DNA from 2 places in the Pseudomonas ogarae genome. Region 2 is predicted to be linked to the other one. Evidence: riboswitches for the same ligand, from Rfam matches in the RefSeq annotation. Region 2 holds a riboswitch; the other holds the start of a gene.

Region 1 (9,293 bases), 2.5 Mb from region 2:
ATCACCCTCCTGGTAGGGGAAGCGGATCAGTCGATCGGTATCGGCCACGTACAGGTCATTGCCGACCAGGGTCATGCCGAATGGCGAGTTGAGGTTTTCCAGGAACACCGTACGGGTTTCGGCGATGCCGTCGTGATTGGCGTCGCGCAACAGGGTGATGCGATTCGGGCTGGGCACACCGGCACCGGCGCGGCCCATGACTTTTTTCATCACCCAGCCACGGATGCCCTTGGCGTCGTCCGGCTTGGGCGGGGCGTTGGTTTCGGCCACCAGCACATCGCCATTGGGCAGCACATAGAGCCAGCGTGGATGGTCCAGTCCTTCAGCGAACGCGCCCACTTGCAGGCCCGGGGCCGGGGTTGGCTTGGCGCCTTGCGGCCAGCCGATGGCCTCGGCGATGTTGACGGTAGGGATCAGGGTCTTGTTCGGTTCAGGCAGTTTCGGCGCTGGGCCGGTGCCGTCGGACACTTGCAAGGTGGAAGACTCGCCACAAGCGACAAGTCCTGCGGCAAGGGTGACGATCAAAAGATGGGCGGGCTTGAGCATGCTGGCTTCCCTATGAATGCATGTAGTTATTCATAGAGGAGCGTAGACGCGCGATGGTTCAACCGCGGGTAGGCCTGTCAGCTAGCCAAACAAACTTCCTGTGAGAGCCAAGCTTGGCTCTCACAGTTCCTTGCGCAGAATCAACCATGGGCCTGTTTGAACAGCACGGCGATGCCCGGGTGGTAGTGACCGGCTTCGTTGCGCAACTTGCGGTAGGCGTAAGGGAAGTACCAGGCCACGGCGCAGGTGTTTTCCTTCTGCAGGTCGTCGATCATGTCCTGCAATTCTTCGGGCGTGGCGCTTTGCTGGGCTTTTTGCGGCGAGACGAACAGGCAGCCCAGCTTCAGGTCGCTGGCATAGCTGATGCGCTTGGCATCGCTGGTGGCTTCCAGTAGCGGCTGGGTCAGATTCAGATTGTTGACCTTGGGCCAGCGCTGGGTGGCCTGGATGAAGGCGCGCTCCTCGGTGCTGGCGATCAACAGGTCGGCGCTGACGTTGCGTTCGCCTTCTTCATTCTGCTTGCGGGTCGGCGCGTTCTGCAGCGTGACCATCTCGGCCATCCAGGCGGCAGCCGACAGCAAGCCGAGGTTGGCTTTTTCGTCGAACCAATAAGGCGTGTCGTTATCGCCACGCACCGCATTGTAGCGGTCGATACAGTCAAACCAGCGTTCCAGCATCGGGCGCAGGAATTCCAATTTTGGATTGCTGATGATCATGCCTTGCATGCTTTGCCCTCTTGTTCTTGTGATATCGGGTCGTAATGTCGCTTTGATATCACTTGCCGCAGAATCACACAAGATTGGCGTCATTTTATTGATCGGCGCCAATGATTGCCCCGACAGGCGGCTTTAATTGACGCTCCACCCCCAACCCTCTAACCTTCGCCGCTTGTTTCAGGTGCTCTGTGGCTGCGGTCGACAGAGTGAAACAGGGAAGCCGGTGAGTGCATACGAACCCGGCGCTGCCCCCGCAACGGTAAATGAGTCAACGCTGCGCTTTGTGGCCACACAGGCCACTCACCACTGTGTCGCATGACATGGGAAGGCGCGCAGCCAGGCACCACGCCGCTCATGAGCCCGGAGACCGGCCTGATTCATCCAACGGCATCACGGTGGGCGATGCCAGGCTTGTTGCCGTCTTTTTTTGTGCCCGCCCGCCGTTATCCAATCCCAAACGGAGGCTTCCCATGACCGACTCCCTCATCACCGACACGTCTGATCGCGACGAACGCCACCTGGCGCGCATGCTGCGCAAGAAAGCCGTGATCGACGAGCGCATCGCCAACTCGCCGAATGAATGCGGCTTGCTGCTGGTGCTGACGGGCAACGGCAAGGGCAAGAGCAGCTCGGCGTTCGGCATGCTTGCGCGGTCCATGGGCCACGGCATGCAATGCGGCGTGGTGCAGTTCATCAAGGGGCGTAACAGCACCGGTGAAGAACTGTTCTTCCGCCGCTTCCCGGAGCAGGTGCGCTTTCACGTCATGGGCGAAGGCTTCACCTGGGAAACCCAGGATCGCCAGCGTGACATCGCCGCCGCCGAAGCCGCCTGGGCGGTCTCGCGCCAGTTGCTCAGCGATCCGTCCATCGGCCTGGTGGTGCTCGACGAGTTGAACATTGCCCTCAAGCACGGTTACCTCGACCTCGATCAGGTGCTGAGCGATCTGCAGGCACGTCCACCGATGCAGCACGTGGTCGTGACTGGTCGCGGTGCCAAGCCCGAGATGATCGAACTGGCCGACACCGTGACTGAAATGGGCATGATCAAGCATGCGTTCCAGGCGGGTATCAAGGCGCAGAAAGGCGTCGAACTGTGAGCGATCCCGCCATGACCAGCCGCCATTGTCCGGCGGTGCTGATCGCCGCGCCGGCCTCGGGCCAGGGCAAGACCACCGTCACTGCGGCGCTGGCCCGGTTGCATCGCAACCAGGGACGCAAGGTGCGCGTATTCAAATGCGGCCCGGACTTTCTCGATCCGATGATCCTCGAGCGGGCCAGCGGCGCGCCGGTCTATCAATTGGACATGTGGATGGTCGGTGAGCAGGAAAGTCGCCGGCTGTTGTGGGAAGCCGCCGCTGAAGCGGACCTGATCCTGATCGAAGGGGTGATGGGGCTGTTCGACGGCACCCCGTCGAGCGCCGACCTGGCACGGCATTTTGGCGTGCCGGTGCTGGCGGTGATCGACGGCACGGCCATGGCCCAGACTTTCGGCGCCCTGGCCCTGGGCCTGGCCCGTTATCAACCCGACCTGCCGTTCGCCGGGGTCTTGGCCAACCGGGTCGGCACCTTGCGCCACGCGCAATTGCTCGAAGGCAGCCTGACCGAAGGCCTGCGCTGGTACGGCGCGCTGTCCCGGGAAACCGGCATCGAATTGCCCAGCCGTCATCTCGGGTTGGTCCAGGCCAGCGAGTTGAACGACTTGGACGCGCGCCTCGACGCTGCCGCCGAGGCCCTGGCCGGCAGTTGCGAAGTGGCGTTGCCGCCAGCGGTGGCATTCGCCGCGCCTGAGGTGATCGCTGTTGAGCCGTGGCTCGCCGGGGTGCGCATCGCTGTGGCCCGTGACGAAGCGTTTGCCTTCACCTATGGCGCCAGCCTTGATCTGCTGCGGGCCATGGGCGCGCAGTTGTGTTTCTTTTCGCCGATTCATGACAGCGAACTGCCCGAGGCGGACAGCCTTTATTTGCCTGGCGGTTATCCGGAGCTGCACCACGTTGCACTGGCTCGGAACGCGCCGATGCTCGCCGCGATCCGTGCTCACCAGGCCGCCGACAAACCGTTGCTCGCCGAATGCGGCGGCATGTTGTATCTGCTGGACTCATTGACCGATGTCGAAGGCGTGCGCGCCGAACTGCTGGGTTTGCTGGCCGGCGATGCGCAGATGCAAAAGCGCCTGGCGGCCCTGGCGCTGCAATCGGTGGACTTGCCGGAAGGCACCTTGCGTGGGCATACCTATCATCATTCGCTGACCAGCACCGAACTTGAACCGATTGCCCGTGGCCATAGCCCCAACGGCGGGCGTGGGGCGGAAGCGGTGTTCCGGCAGGGGCGGATGACGGCGTCCTATGTGCACTTCTATTTTCCGTCCAATCCCGGAGCAATTGCCGCGTTGTTTGCGCCTGACCTTGAGGCCGCTATCGCGAGCACGCTCGCTCCCACAGGGGACCCGGTGATCTCAAGTGCAACGCTAGCCAATGTGGGAGCGAGCTTGCTCGCGAAGAGGCCATGACCGACACCGCTTTCTCCCAGGCCGAACGCGACGCCATCTACCGCGCCATCGCCGAGCGCCGCGACATGCGTCACTTCACCGATGGCACGGTCGAGCCGGCCTTGCTGCGCCGCCTGCTGGAAGCCGCGCACCAGGCCCCCAGCGTCGGCCTGATGCAACCGTGGCGATTCATCCGCATCAGTGACCGCGCTTTGCGTGGGCAGATCCGCGAATTGGTGGAGCAAGAGCGCATTCGCACCGCCGAGGCCCTGGGCGAGCGCAGCGATGAATTCATGAAGCTCAAGGTTGAAGGCATAGACGACTGCGCCGAAGTGCTGGTGGCGGCGTTGATGGAGGATCGCGAGCGGCACATCTTCGGTCGGCGGACCTTGCCGGAAATGGACCTGGCCTCGCTGTCCTGCGCAATCCAGAACCTGTGGCTGGCCTCCCGTGCCGAAGGGTTGGGGATGGGCTGGGTGTCGTTGTTCGAGCCCCTGGCCCTGGCCGACCTGCTGGGCCTGCCCGCGGGGGCCAAGCCGCTGGCGATCCTCTGCCTGGGCCCGGTCGAGGGTTTTTACCCGGCGCCGATGCTCGCCCTGGAAGGGTGGGCGCAACCGCGTCCGCTCAATGAACTGCTGTATGAAAACCATTGGGGAGTGAGCCCATGAGTGTGGCCTTGCTCAGTGCTGCCGCAGTGGCGCTGGATGCGCTGCTGGGCGAGCCCCGGCGCTGGCATCCGCTGGTGGCGTTCGGCGATTTTGCCGATCGCATCGAACAACGCTTCAATTCCGGCGGACGCGGTTGGCGCAGCCATGGGGTGACGGCATGGATCATCGCCGTGGTGCCGTTGACCTTGCTCGCCACGGCCCTTTCGTGGGCGCCGATGGTGGGCTGGTTGGTGGAGATCCTGGCTCTGTACTGTGCCCTCGGCCTGCGCAGCCTCGGTGAACATGTCGAGCCGGTGGCGCGGGCGTTGCGCAGTGGTGATCTGGACGAGGCGCGCAAGCGTGTCGGCTATCTGGTCAGCCGCGAAACGGCTGAACTGGATGAAACCGCCGTGGCCCGCGCCGCCACCGAATCGGTGTTGGAAAATGGCAGCGACGCGGTGTTCGCCGCGTTGTTCTGGTTCGCCGTGGCCGGTGCGCCCGGGGTGGTGTTGTACCGCCTGAGCAATACCCTCGACGCCATGTGGGGCTATCGCAACGAACGTTTCGAGCGCTTCGGTTGGGCGGCGGCAAAAATCGACGATGTGCTCAACTACATTCCGGCGCGCCTGGTGGCATTGACCTACGCGCTGCTCGGTAAAACCCGCCTGGCGCTCAAGTGCTGGCGCACCCAGGGTCCGACCTGGGACAGCCCCAACGCCGGACCAGTGATGGCCGCCGGTGCCGGAGCGCTGGGTGTCGAGCTGGGCGGGGCGGCGGTTTATCACGGCGAACTGCATCAACGTCCAGTGTTGGGCGAAGGCGTGCCGGCGAGTGCCGACGCCATTGATCGCGGCTGGCAATTGGTCCAGCGCGGCGTATGGTTATGGCTGCTGATTCTCTGCCTGGGAGCTGAGTTTTATGCTTGAGCACGGTGGTCGCTTGCGCAACGCAGCCCGGCAATACGGCATTGCCGAAGCGGATTGGCTCGACTTGTCCAGCGGCCTCGCGCCTTGGCCGTTCGAGGTCCCGGCGATTCCCCTGCGGGCCTGGGCGCGCCTGCCGGAAACCGATGACGGCTTGGAACAGGCCGCCTGCGATTATTACGGCGCGCTGAATGTGCTACCGGTGGCCGGTTCGCAGATGGCTATCCAGCTGTTGCCGCGCCTGCGTCGGGCCGGCAAGGTCGGCGTCTTGTCGCCGTGTTATGCCGAGCACGCCGAAGCCTGGCGCCGCAGCGGCTACATCGTGCGCGAAGTGCTGGAGTCGGAGGTGGATTTCTTTCTCGACAGCCTCGACGTGCTGGTGGTGGTCAATCCGAACAATCCCACGGGCCTGAGCCTGACGCCCGAGCGCTTGCTGGACTGGCATGCGCGCCTGGCCCAGCGCGGTGGCTGGCTGGTGGTGGATGAAGCCTTCATGGACGTCACGCCGGCGCTGAGCCTGGCGGCGCACACCCATCTGGTCGGGTTGATCGTGCTGCGCTCGTTCGGCAAATTCTTTGGCCTGGCCGGGGTTCGCCTGGGGTTTGTATTGGCCGAGCGCCGCTTGCTCAAGTTGCTCGCCGAACAGGTCGGGCCGTGGGTCGTCAGCGGGCCGACCCGGGTACTGGGCCAGGCGTGCCTGCTGGACACTGATGCCCACGCATACCAGCGCCAACGCTGCGAAGCCACCAGCCAACGCCTGGCGCTGATGCTCGAACGCCACGGCTTCAAGCCGCAGGGCGGCTGCGGGTTGTTCCAATGGCTGGTCACCGAACACGCCCTGGGGCTTCATGATTTCATGGCCCATCGCGGCATTCTCCTGCGCTTGTTTACCAGCACCAGCAGCCTGCGCTTCGGACTGCCGGCCGATGACAGCGAATTCCTGTGCCTCGAACAGGCCTTAGAGGCCTACGCCAAGGACACCCGATGACCACAGTGATGGTGCAGGGCACCACGTCCGATGCCGGTAAAAGTACCTTGGTCACGGCTTTATGCCGCTGGGTCCGACGCCAGGGTGTAAGCGTGGTGCCGTTCAAGCCGCAGAACATGGCCCTCAACAGCGCCGTGACGGCCGACGGCGGCGAAATCGGCCGCGCCCAGGCGGTGCAGGCCCAGGCGGCGGGACTGGAACCGCACACCGACATGAACCCGGTGCTGCTCAAGCCCAACAGCGACACTGGCGCCCAGGTGATTATCCATGGCCGAGCCGTGACCACCATGAATGCCGTGGCCTATCACGATTACAAAGCCATCGCGATGCAAGCCGTGCTGGCCTCCCACGCGCGCTTGAGCGCGGCCTATCCGATGGTGATGGTGGAGGGCGCCGGCTCGCCGGCCGAGATCAACCTGCGTGCCGGCGACATTGCCAACATGGGTTTTGCCGAGGCGGTGGATTGCCCGGTGCTGCTGATCGCCGATATCAATCGTGGCGGGGTGTTCGCTCATCTGGTCGGTACTCTGGAGCTGCTGTCGCCCAGCGAACAGGCGCGGGTCAAGGGCTTCATCATCAACCGTTTTCGCGGCGACATCGCCTTGCTGCAACCGGGCCTGGACTGGCTGGAAGCGCGCACCGGCAAACCGGTGATCGGCGTGTTGCCATACGTGATGGACCTGCACCTGGAAGCCGAGGACGGCCTCGACCAGCGCCAGGCCGAAAAAGCCGAGCAAGTGCTGAAGGTGGTGGTGCCGGTGTTGCCGCGCATCAGCAATCACACCGATTTCGATCCACTGCGCCTACACCCGCAGGTCGACTTGCAATTCATCGGCCCCGGCCAGCCCATCCCGCCGGCCGACCTGATCATCCTGCCCGGATCGAAAAGCGTGCGCAGCGACCTGGCCTACCTGCGCACCAACGGTTGGGCAACGGCGATCAATCGCCACCTGCGCTACGGCGGCAAGTTGCTGGGCATCTGCGGCGGTTTGCAGATGCTCGGCCAGCAGGTCCACGATCCGTTGGGGCTCGAAGGCGCGGCCGGTTCCAGTGCCGGGCTGGGCTTGTTGGATTTTGAAACGACCCTGGAGCACGAGAAGCAATTGCGCAATGTGCGCGGGCGATTGGCCTTGGAAGAGGCTGAGGTCAGCGGCTATGAGATCCACGCGGGCGTGACCACCGGCCCAGCCCTGGAAAACGCGGCGGTGCATCTGGAGGACGGCCGTTGCGACGGTGCCAGGAGTCTCGACGGGCAGGTGTTCGGCACCTACCTGCATGGGCTCTTCGAATCACCGGCGGCCAGTAGCGCGTTGTTGCGCTGGGCCGGGTTGCAGGATGTGCAGGCGGTGGATTACCACGGGTTGCGCGAGCGGGACATCGAGCGGCTGGCGGATCTGGTGGAACAGCATTTGGATACTCGGTTGTTGCGTGAACTCTGTGGGATTTGAGGTGGCTGTACCGACCCTTTCGCGAGCAAGCTCGCTCCCACATTGGATCTCTGATGATCACCGAATTCATGTACACCCCGGATCAACTGTGGGAGCGGGCTTGCTCGCGAAGAGGCCAGTCGCCACACCGCCAAATAAAAGGTAATGACCCATGCTGCAACTGATCCTCGGCGGCGCCCGCTCCGGCAAGAGTCGCCTGGCGGAAAAACTCGCCACAGACACCCGATTGCCAGTGACCTACATCGCCACCAGCCAACCCCTGGATGGCGAGATGAACGCGCGAGTCGCGCAACACCGCGCGCGGCGCCCGACCGAATGGGCGCTGTTGGAAGAACCCCTGGCCCTGGCGCGGGTGCTGCGGGAAAACGCCGCCCCCGGGCAATGCCTGCTGGTGGATTGCCTGACCCTCTGGCTGACCAACCTGCTGATGCTCGACGACCCCGAGCCACTGAACGCCGAACGCGAAGCACTGCTGGAATGCCTGGCCGCGTTGCCCGGGGAGATCATTTTTGTCAGCAACGAGACCGGCATGGGTGTCGTGCCGCTGGGCGAGCTGACTCGCCGTTACGTCGATGAAGCCGGTTGGCTGCATCAAGCCTTGGCCGAACGTTGTCAGCGCGTCGTGCTGACCGTCGCCGGCCTGCCCCTGACTCTCAAAGGTACTGCGTTATGAATCACTGCTGGTGGCTGGACCCGTGCAAGCCCGTCGATAGCCAGGCCCTGGAGCAGGCCACGGCCCGTCAGCAACAACTGACCAAACCGGCGGGTTCCCTGGGCCGGTTGGAGTCGGTGGCGGTGCAACTGGCGGGCCTGCAAGGGCAGGTCAAACCGAGCCTCGACCGGCTATGGATCGCGATTTTTGCCGGTGACCATGGTGTGGTCGCCGAAGGCGTATCGGCCTATCCCCAGGAAGTCACCGGGCAGATGCTGCTCAACTTCGTCAGCGGCGGCGCGGCCATCAGCGTCCTGGCGCGGCAACTGGGCGCGTCCCTGGAAGTGGTGGACCTGGGCACCGTCACGCCTGCGCTGGACCTGCCCGGCGTACGGCACCTGAATGTCGGGCCGGGCACGGCGAATTTCGCCCAGGGCCCGGCGATGACCGTTAGCCAGGGCGAGCAGGCTTTGCACGCCGGCCGCGACAGTGTGGCGCGTGCGGTTGCGGCCGGGACGCACTTGTTCATCGGCGGCGAGATGGGCATCGGCAACACCACGGCCGCCAGCGCCCTGGCCTGCGCCTTGCTCGAATGCCCGGTGGCGCATCTGGTCGGGCCGGGTACCGGGTTGGACGCGGCGGGTGTCGGCCGCAAGGCCCAGGTGATCGAACGTGCCCTGGCGCTGCACAGCGCCCAAGGCAACGACCCGTTGCAGACCCTGTTCAACCTCGGCGGTTTTGAAATCGCCGCGTTGGTCGGTGCGTACCTGGCCTGTGCCCAGCAGGGTGTCGCGGTGTTGGTGGATGGCTTTATCTGCAGCGTCGCGGCCCTGGTGGCGGTGCGGCTCAATCCCGCGTGCCGGCCGTGGTTGCTGTTCGGCCATCGCG
Region 2 (9,293 bases):
GCGGCAGGCGACCGCTGCTGGCTTCGATGACCTTGACCGCCGGCGGCAGCTCTTCGGCGACTTCCAGGCGAACTTTGGCCAGGTCTTCAGGGCTGATCAGGTCAGCCTTGTTGAGGATCACCAGGTCGGCGCTTGCCAGTTGGTCGGCGAACAGTTCGTGCAGCGGCGATTCGTGGTCCAGGTTCGGGTCGAGTTTGCGCTGGGCATCGACCTGGTCGGGGAACGCGGCAAAGGTACCGGCGGCCACGGCCGGGCTGTCGACCACGGTGATGACCGCATCGACGGTGCAGGCGCTGCGGATTTCCGGCCATTGGAAGGCCTGGACCAGCGGCTTGGGCAGGGCCAGGCCGGAGGTTTCGATGAGGATGTGGTCGAGGTCGCCACGCCGGGCCACCAGTTCGCGCATTACCGGGAAGAACTCTTCCTGCACCGTGCAGCACAGGCAGCCGTTGGCCAGTTCATAGACGCGGCCGCTGGCTTCTTCTTCGGTGCAGCCGATAGAGCACTGCTTGAGGATCTCGCCGTCGATGCCCAGCTCGCCGAATTCGTTGACGATCACGGCGATACGACGGCCCTGGGCGTTGTCGAGCATGTGCCGCAGCAGAGTGGTTTTACCCGAGCCGAGGAAGCCGGTGACGATGGTGACGGGGAGTTTGGCCAGTGTTTTCATCGGATGCCCTTTGGCAAGGTGGCGGGCAAACGGGACGACAACCGCTGGCACAGGCGCGCGCGGAAGATTTCGCCACCGGATCACCCCGCCCGGTTGTAGTGAGAATCTGTCTCGAGGCAGGTCTCCTGGCTGACGGCGGGCCAATCTTTCGACTGGCAATTGCTGCGCCTTCCCGTGCGCCCGTTTAAAAGGGCATGCACAGTGGCCTTGCAGAAACAGCACCGTTCACAGTTGCGGGGGCAGCCGCGGCTTGGACCGCGTTCCCTTCTTAGCTCCGGCACGTGCCGAAGAACCTCGAAGGCGCAAGGCTACGCAGGGTGTGGGGGCGGGTCAATCTCCGCAAGTAATATGCAGGACGCCGCGCCCCTTGTGCATTGACGCCCCGCCCCCGCCCATGCTCTCCTGTGCGCCTAGTTACGGGTGCCCTTCACAGGGTGAAACGGGAAACCGGTGAATCGTGTGCTTTACTCCAAAGCCACGTCAGTCCGGTGCTGCCCCCGCAACGGTAAGCGAGCGAAGCGTCTGAACCACTGTGTATGCCCTGCTACAAAAAGGGCGCATGGGAAGGTGACGCTTGCAGGCCAGGCGCAAGCCCGGCCCCTCGCGAGCCCGGAGACCGGCCCATGACTCATGCATCAACAAACCCGCGGTGGGCGGGCGCTGTTCGAACCTTGGCGGGCTTTCGCCCGGGGTCTCATCGCGCTCGAATGCCCACTGAACAAGAACAGAGGGAAGCGCCATGTCGACCATCAGCAGCACCGCCCGCACCGCCAGCAGCACCACCACCCTGAGCCAACGCCTGAGCGCCGCGATCCTTGCTTCGATCCTGGGCGCAGGGCTGGTCTATTTCGCCGGTTTCTCCCACATCGAAGCGGTGCACAACGCCGCCCACGATACCCGCCACAGCGCCGCTTTCCCGTGCCATTGAGAACTGACGACATGATCAAGCGTATCGCGCAGACCGCTGGTTTCAGCGGCTTGCTGGCCGCCCTGCTGCTGACCCTGCTGCAAAGTTTCTGGGTATCGCCGCTGATTCTCCAGGCGGAAACCTTCGAGAAGGCCCCAGCGACCGAGGTCCATGAACACGCCGACGGGGCGGCTCATACCCATGATGCCGAGGCCTGGGAGCCGGAAGACGGTTGGCAGCGCGTGCTGTCTACCACGGGCGGCAACCTGGTGGTCGCCGTGGGTTTTGCCCTGATGCTGGCGGGCCTGTACACCTTGCGCGCACCGACTCGCACGTCCCAAGGCCTGCTCTGGGGCCTGGCCGGCTATGCCACGTTCGTCCTGGCGCCAACCCTCGGCCTGCCGCCGGAACTGCCTGGCACCGCAGCGGCCGACCTGGCCCAACGACAGATGTGGTGGATCGGCACCGCGGCTTCCACGGCGGTGGGTATTGCCTTGATCGCCTTCGGCCGGCATTGGCTGCTCAAGGTACTGGGCGTGGCGACGTTGCTGGTGCCCCATGTCATCGGCGCACCGCAGCCCGAAGTCCACTCGATGCTGGCGCCCGAAGCGCTGGAGAGTCAGTTCAAGATCGCCTCGCAGCTGACCAACGTCGCGTTCTGGCTGGCCCTTGGCCTGATCAGCGCCTGGCTGTTTCGCCGTGACGGCCAAGCCCACCACGAGGCATGAGCGCCGAGCCGATCCTGGTGATCGGCCTGGGCTGCCAGCGTGGTTGCCCGGCCAGCACGCTGCGGGCCTTGCTCGACCAGACGCTGCTGGCCCACGGCATCGAACTTCATCGGGTACGGGCCCTGGCCAGTATCGACCTCAAGCGTGACGAGCCCGGGCTGCTGGAGCTGGCCGGGCAACTGGCCCTGCCGCTGACCTGCTTCAGTGCCGAACAGTTAGCCGATTACGCGCAACGGCTCAGTCACCGCTCCGAGATCGCCTTCGAGCGAACCGGTTGCTACGGCATCGCCGAGAGCGCCGCCCTGGCCTTGGCGGACCAGTTGGGCACGATGCCCGCGACGCTGCTGATTCCTCGCCAGAAAGGCCCCAAGTGCACGTTGGCATTGGCGGTCGTGGCGTAAATCCCGATAATCGGCGCCCAGGATCATGAGCGATCTTCATCTGGGCGACGCTCACCCACCTTCCACAGGAGCCGGTCATGACCGTGTACTTCATCGGCGCCGGCCCCGGCGACCCGGATCTCATCACCGTCAAAGGCCAGCGACTGATCCGCCACTGCGCGGTGATCATTTACGCCGGCTCGCTGGTGCCAACCGCCGTCCTTGAAGGCCATTGTGCCGAACAGGTGATCAACAGCGCCGAGCTGCATCTGGAACAGATCATCGAATTGATCAAGAGCGCCCATCTCAAGGGCCAGGACGTGGCCCGGGTGCATTCCGGCGACCCGAGCCTGTACGGTGCCATTGGCGAGCAGATTCGTTGCCTGCGGGAACTGGACATCCCTTTCGAAATCATCCCGGGGGTGACCGCGACCTCAGCCTGCGCCGCCCTGCTGGGTGCCGAACTGACCTTGCCGGACATTTCCCAAAGCCTGATCCTCACCCGCTACGCCGACAAAAGCCCAATGCCTGCCGGGGAAGAACTGGGCAGCCTGGCGCAGCACGGGGCGACCATGGCGATACACCTGGGGGTCAATCATCTGGAAAAAATCGTCGACGAACTGCGACCCCATTACGGCGCCGATTGCCCGATTGCGGTGATCCACCGGGCGACGTGGCCGGATCAGGATTGGGTGATGGGGACGCTGGACGATATCGCGGCAAAGGTACAAGCCAAGGGCTTTCGCCGCACGGCGCTGATTCTGGTGGGGCGTGTGTTGGGCAACGATGTGTTCAGCGAGTCTTCGCTGTACCGCGCCGGGCATGCGCATCTCTACAGGCCCTGACTCGCCAGAGAATCCACCTGGATTCCCCTGTGGGAGCGAACCTGTGGGAGCAAGGCTTGCCCGCGAAGGCGTCGCCTCGGTCTATCAGCCACACCGAGATGTTTGCATCGCGGGCAAGCCTTGCTCCCACAAGCTCGCTCCCACAGGTTACGAGCTGATCGCAAGATGGTATCGCCACAATCAGTAGTAGGCGTTTTCTTTCTGCGTGTGGTCGGTCACGTCGCGTACGCCCTTGAGCTCCGGAATGCGCTCGAGCAAGGTCCGCTCGATGCCTTCCTTCAAGGTCACGTCAGCCTGGCCGCAGCCCTGGCAGCCGCCGCCGAACTGGAGCACGGCGATGCCGTCTTCCACCACGTCGATCAGCGAAACCTGGCCGCCGTGGCTGGCCAGCCCCGGGTTGATTTCGGTTTGCAGGTAGTAATTGATACGCTCGTTGACCGGGCTGTCGGCATTGACCATCGGCACCTTGGCGTTTGGCGCCTTGATGGTCAGCTGGCCGCCCATGCGGTCGGTGGCGTAGTCGACCACCGCATCGTCCAGGAAGGCTTCGCTGAACGAGTCGATGTACGCGGTGAAGCTCTTGAGCCCCAACGCGGTGTCTTCGGGTTTTTCTTCCCCCGGCTTGCAGTAGGCAATGCACGTCTCTGCGTACTGGGTGCCGGGCTGGGTGATGAAGACGCGAATCCCGATACCTGGGGTGTTCTGCTTGGACAGCAGGTCGGCCAGGTAATCGTGGGCGGCATCGGTAATGGTAATGGCGGTCATGGAAACTCCTCGCAGGCTTGCCGGCAGTTTACGCCAATCATCGCGCCGGACAAAGTCCTAGTATTTTTGTCAGGAAAGCACCCGGCGGCACGGGGTTTGCCGCCGGAGCTGTCGATCAGAGGTTCTGGTAGCGATTCATGTCCAACACACCGCTTTCCACGGGCTCCGTCTCCTGGATGTATTGGCTCAGGTCATGGAAGTAGTACCAGAACTGCGGGTGACTGCGACGGATGCCCCAGCGCTCGACAATCCGCTCGAACGCTGGCGCATCCTGGGCGCCTTGCATGGCCTCGACGAACGCCGGCACTTGCCCGGCCGGAATGTTGAACATGAAGTTCGGGTAGCTGCTGAGCACGCCCGGGTAGACCGTCAGCGTGTCCAGTCCCGGCTGGTAGCGCGCCTCCTCGCCCAGCAGGAACGCCACGTTGCTGTGGGCACGGTTGCGCAGCAGGCTGTAGACCTCACGCTGACCACTGGCGGTTTCGACACGCAGCAAGGTCGCTTCCGGCAGTTGGTCGATCACCTTGAGCCCCGCCGCCGGGCGCGACACCAGGCGGCTGAGGGCCTGTTCGGCGTTTTGCAGCGCCAGGTCGATGTTCGGACGCGAGCAGTAGGCACCGTCACAGCGGTTGATCGGATCGGGACGGGCGTTCAGCTCTCCATAACGGGCCAGCAATTGCTGGGTGAAATCGCCCTTGGGATCGTGTTCGTCAAGCTTGAGGGCGGTCGGCGTGTCATCGTCGATGGCCTCGTAATCGAGCCACATCTTGAATTTGCCGCCGGCCTGGTACCAGTCGTCAAGGTAGCCTTCCCGGGAGTCGGCCGGCATCAGGCGCAGGAAATTCTGCTCCGCACCGTTGCGGATCAGGTCGAAATACAGCCGGGTCTGGGCCTGGTGGGACACGTTGCCGAACACATCGAAGTTCACCGCCAACTGGTAATAGGTGCGCTCCAGCAACGGGAAGTCGAACAGCCACATCGTCTGCGGCACCTCGCCGATCAGGCCCTTGTTGACCGAGGCACTGTCGAAGTGCCGGAAAATGCTCAGCAGTGCATTGTCATTCCCGGCCCACAGCGTCGACCAGCTCGGCGCCGGCAGCTCAGCATAATTATCGCGGCGCAAGGCTTCGTACTCGTTGCGTTTGTCCCGGTAGTCGAGCCACAGGCTGAGGACGCTGCCCACATCATCGTTCTGCCCCGGCATCGCCAGCAGCGGCGTGGCCTGGCCGCGGTAGTTCGGGTCAGTGACGTACAAGTCATGTTCGGGGTCCTGGAACAGCGCCCAGAAATTGTCGCGGATCACGTCGGTAGCTATCTGGCCCCGGCACACCGGCCCACGAATGAACGTACGCACAAAATACTCGGCGTTATCGAGCATGAACTGGTAGCGAGCCTGGGCCGGGATCGCCTCGAAGGTGGAAAACGGGTTGGCCCGGCGCTCCGGACCGTAGCCCGGCAACGCGGAAACCTGCCATTTGCCGCTGTAGAACAGGCTCTTGATGCGCGCCATCTTCGCCGCGCTCAAGCCATAGGTGATGTGGGTCTTGTGCACGATCACCCCTTGCACCGGCCAGAGCCGGTAATACACACGGGTGCCGGGGTCATCATTCGGACGGCGGGTGTTGATCAGGTCGATCGGCTGGCCGGTGGGCGTGCGCGAACGGACCCACTGGAAGAAATGCCCCGGCTCGCCGTCCTTGAAATAGATGTGCGCCAGGAACCAATGCTCGAACAACCAGCGGCCCACCAGGCTTTCCCGGGCGCCAGGAGCATTGAGCAGGTTTTCCCATTGCACCACCTGCAAGGCTTCGGCGGCGCTCGGAGCCAAGGCCTGCTGATCGATGGGAGCGCCTGCGGCCAGCCAGCGCTGCAGGGTCTGGTATTGCTGGTCGGTCAGGCCGGTGACGGCCAGGGGCATGCCTTCCTTGGGATGGCTGCCTGCGTATTCGTCGAATTGATCCGGCATCGCGCAGCTGTTTTCACGATTGAGGCCTAGCACGATCTCTTCCGGCAGCTTGGCGTTGGGCTGCAGTGGCGTGCGGTGGCCCAACTCCAGCATGCGCGCCATCAGGGCAGCCTGGCTGCCTTGGGCGTCGAGCACGGAATAAAAGCCCTTGCGCTGCCAGGCACGCTGGCCGGAGGCGTCATAGAACAAGCGAGTCGGATCGGCCGCCTGGCGCCGCTCGCCGTCGTACACCGACAGCTTGCTCGCCCCCCGTGCCGTGCCTTCGCCACTGCCCAGGTTCAACTGGCAGGCAGAGTCGTAGCAGGCATGGCAGGCCACGCATTTTTCCGTGAAAATTGGCTGGATGTCGCGGGTGTAGGAGATCGCGGGAGCGGGACTCCCGGCGGCTGCGGTAAAACACAACAGCAGCAACAGACTGCCGAATAAGACGCGGTACGGCATGTCTCGGGGCCCTAAGAGATAATCCGCCGATTCTACCGGGCCAGCATCGCCTTGCAAACATGAGCGATATTCATGCAAAAGCCCGTCATGATCAAATCCTGCACAGGTTTGCTATCATCGCGGCCTTCGTAATGGTCTTTTTTTCCAGGTAGTCCTATGTCTGATCGCAGCGCTCGCCTTTATCTTCTCCAGCAAGCCCTCAAGGAACGCATCCTGATCCTCGACGGCGGCATGGGCACGATGATCCAGAGCTACAAGCTGGAAGAACAGGACTACCGCGGCAAGCGCTTCGCCGACTGGCCGAGCGACGTCAAGGGCAACAACGATTTGCTGGTGCTCAGCCGTCCCGACGTGATCGGCGCCATTGAAAAAGCCTACCTGGATGCCGGTGCCGACATCCTGGAAACCAACACCTTCAACGCCACCCAGGTGTCCCAGGCCGACTATGGCATGCAGAGCCTGGCCTACGAGCTGAACCTGGAAGGCGCGCGCCTGGCCCGTAAAGTGGCCGACGCCAAGACCCTGGAAACCCCGGACAAGCCGCGCTTCGTCGCCGGCGTGCTCGGCCCGACCAGCCGCACCTGCTCGCTGTCGCCGGATGTGAACAACCCCGGCTACCGCAACGTGACCTTCGACGAATTGGTGGAGAACTACACCGAGGCCACCAAGGGCCTGATCGAAGGCGGCGCCGACCTGATCCTGATCGAAACCATTTTCGACACGCTGAACGCCAAGGCGGCGATCTTTGCCGTGCAAGGCGTCTACGAAGAACTGGGCGTCGAACTGCCAATCATGATCTCCGGCACCATCACCGACGCCTCCGGTCGCACCCTCTCGGGCCAGACCACCGAAGCCTTCTGGAACTCGGTGGCCCATGCCAAGCCGATCTCCGTCGGCCTGAACTGCGCCCTCGGTGCCAGCGAACTGCGCCCGTACCTGGAGGAGCTGTCGAACAAGGCCAGCACCCACGTATCGGCCCACCCCAACGCCGGCCTGCCCAACGAATTCGGTGAATACGACGAACTGCCAGCCGAAACGGCCAAGGTCATCGAAGAGTTCGCCCAGAGCGGCTTCCTGAACATTGTCGGCGGCTGCTGCGGCACCACCCCGGCGCACATCGAAGCCATCGCCAAGGCCGTGGCCGGCTATGCGCCGCGGCCAATCCCGGAGATCCCGCGGGCCTGCCGCCTGTCGGGCCTGGAACCGTTCACCATCGATCGCAGCTCGCTGTTCGTCAACGTCGGCGAGCGGACCAACATCACCGGTTCCGCCAAGTTCGCCCGGCTGATCCGCGAGGACAACTACACCGAAGCCCTGGAAGTGGCCCTGCAACAGGTCGAGGCCGGCGCCCAGGTGATCGACATCAACATGGACGAGGGCATGCTCGATTCGAAGAAGGCCATGGTGACCTTCCTCAATCTGATTGCCGGCGAACCGGACATCTCCCGCGTGCCGATCATGATCGACTCCTCCAAGTGGGAAGTGATCGAAGCCGGCCTCAAGTGCATCCAGGGCAAGGGCATCGTCAACTCCATCAGCATGAAGGAAGGCGTCGAGCAGTTCATCCATCACGCCAAACTGTGCAAGCGCTACGGCGCCGCCGTGGTAGTGATGGCCTTCGACGAAGCCGGCCAGGCCGACACCGAGGCGCGCAAGAAGGAAATCTGCAAGCGCTCCTACGACATTCTGGTCAATGAAGTGGGATTCCCGCCGGAAGACATCATCTTCGACCCGAACATCTTCGCCGTCGCCACCGGTATCGAAGAGCACAACAACTATGCCGTGGATTTCATCAACGCCTGCGCCTACATCCGCGACGAACTGCCCTACGCGCTGACCTCCGGCGGGGTCTCCAACGTGTCCTTCTCGTTCCGCGGCAACAACCCGGTGCGCGAGGCGATCCACTCGGTGTTCCTGCTCTATGCGATCCGCGCGGGCCTGACCATGGGCATCGTCAACGCCGGCCAACTGGAGATCTACGACCAGATCCCGGTGGAACTGCGCGACGCCGTGGAAGACGTGATCCTCAACCGCACCCCCGAAGGCACCGACGCCCTGCTCGCCATCGCCGACAAGTACAAGGGCGACGGCAGCGTCAAGGAAGCGGAAACCGAGGAATGGCGCGGCTGGGAAGTGAACAAGCGCCTGGAGCATGCGCTGGTCAAGGGCATCACCACCCACATCGTTGAGGACACCGAGGAATCGCGACTGTCTTTCACCCGGCCGATCGAGGTCATCGAAGGCCCGCTGATGGCCGGCATGAACATCGTCGGCGACCTGTTTGGCGCCGGCAAAATGTTCCTGCCCCAAGTGGTCAAGTCCGCCCGTGTGATGAAGCAGGCCGTGGCTCACCTGATCCCGTTCATCGAGGCGGAAAAAGGCGACAAGCCGGAGGCCAAGGGCAAGATCCTGATGGCCACGGTCAAGGGCGACGTGCATGACATCGGCAAGAACATCGTCGGCGTGGTGCTCGGTTGCAACGGCTATGACATCGTCGACCTGGGCGTGATGGTGCCGGCGGAGAAGATCCTGCAGGTGGCCAAGGAGCAGAAGTGCGACATCATCGGCCTGTCTGGGCTGATCACCCCGTC

The links. A riboswitch is a leader RNA that binds a small molecule or an ion and turns the genes downstream of it on or off. The one in region 2 is predicted to bind cobalamin.
Region 1: another riboswitch for cobalamin. It lies ahead of cobO (cob(I)yrinic acid a,c-diamide adenosyltransferase); the one in region 2 lies ahead of HU749_RS11555 (CbtB domain-containing protein).

What each region holds. Positions count from the first base shown of each region.
Region 1 covers NZ_CP077086.1:5,115,459-5,124,751, reverse strand. Annotated here, with positions in the region: gene HU749_RS22455 (PQQ-dependent sugar dehydrogenase) at 1-546, opposite strand, end outside; gene HU749_RS22450 (hypothetical protein) at 687-1,271, opposite strand; cobalamin riboswitch at 1,425-1,652, shown strand; gene cobO (cob(I)yrinic acid a,c-diamide adenosyltransferase) at 1,733-2,359, shown strand; gene HU749_RS22440 (cobyrinic acid a,c-diamide synthase CobB) at 2,371-3,768, shown strand; gene bluB (5,6-dimethylbenzimidazole synthase) at 3,765-4,415, shown strand; gene cbiB (adenosylcobinamide-phosphate synthase CbiB) at 4,412-5,320, shown strand; gene cobD (threonine-phosphate decarboxylase CobD) at 5,313-6,305, shown strand; gene HU749_RS22420 (cobyric acid synthase) at 6,302-7,753, shown strand; gene cobU (bifunctional adenosylcobinamide kinase/adenosylcobinamide-phosphate guanylyltransferase) at 7,905-8,426, shown strand; gene cobT (nicotinate-nucleotide--dimethylbenzimidazole phosphoribosyltransferase) at 8,423-9,293, shown strand, end outside.
Region 2 covers NZ_CP077086.1:2,586,204-2,595,496, reverse strand. Annotated here, with positions in the region: gene cobW (cobalamin biosynthesis protein CobW) at 1-670, opposite strand, end outside; cobalamin riboswitch at 769-982, opposite strand; cobalamin riboswitch at 1,072-1,309, shown strand; gene HU749_RS11555 (CbtB domain-containing protein) at 1,410-1,598, shown strand; gene HU749_RS11550 (CbtA family protein) at 1,610-2,305, shown strand; gene HU749_RS11545 (cobalamin biosynthesis protein) at 2,302-2,706, shown strand; gene cobM (precorrin-4 C(11)-methyltransferase) at 2,784-3,530, shown strand; gene nfuA (Fe-S biogenesis protein NfuA) at 3,711-4,295, opposite strand; gene HU749_RS11530 (fatty acid cis/trans isomerase) at 4,411-6,702, opposite strand; gene metH (methionine synthase) at 6,859-9,293, shown strand, end outside.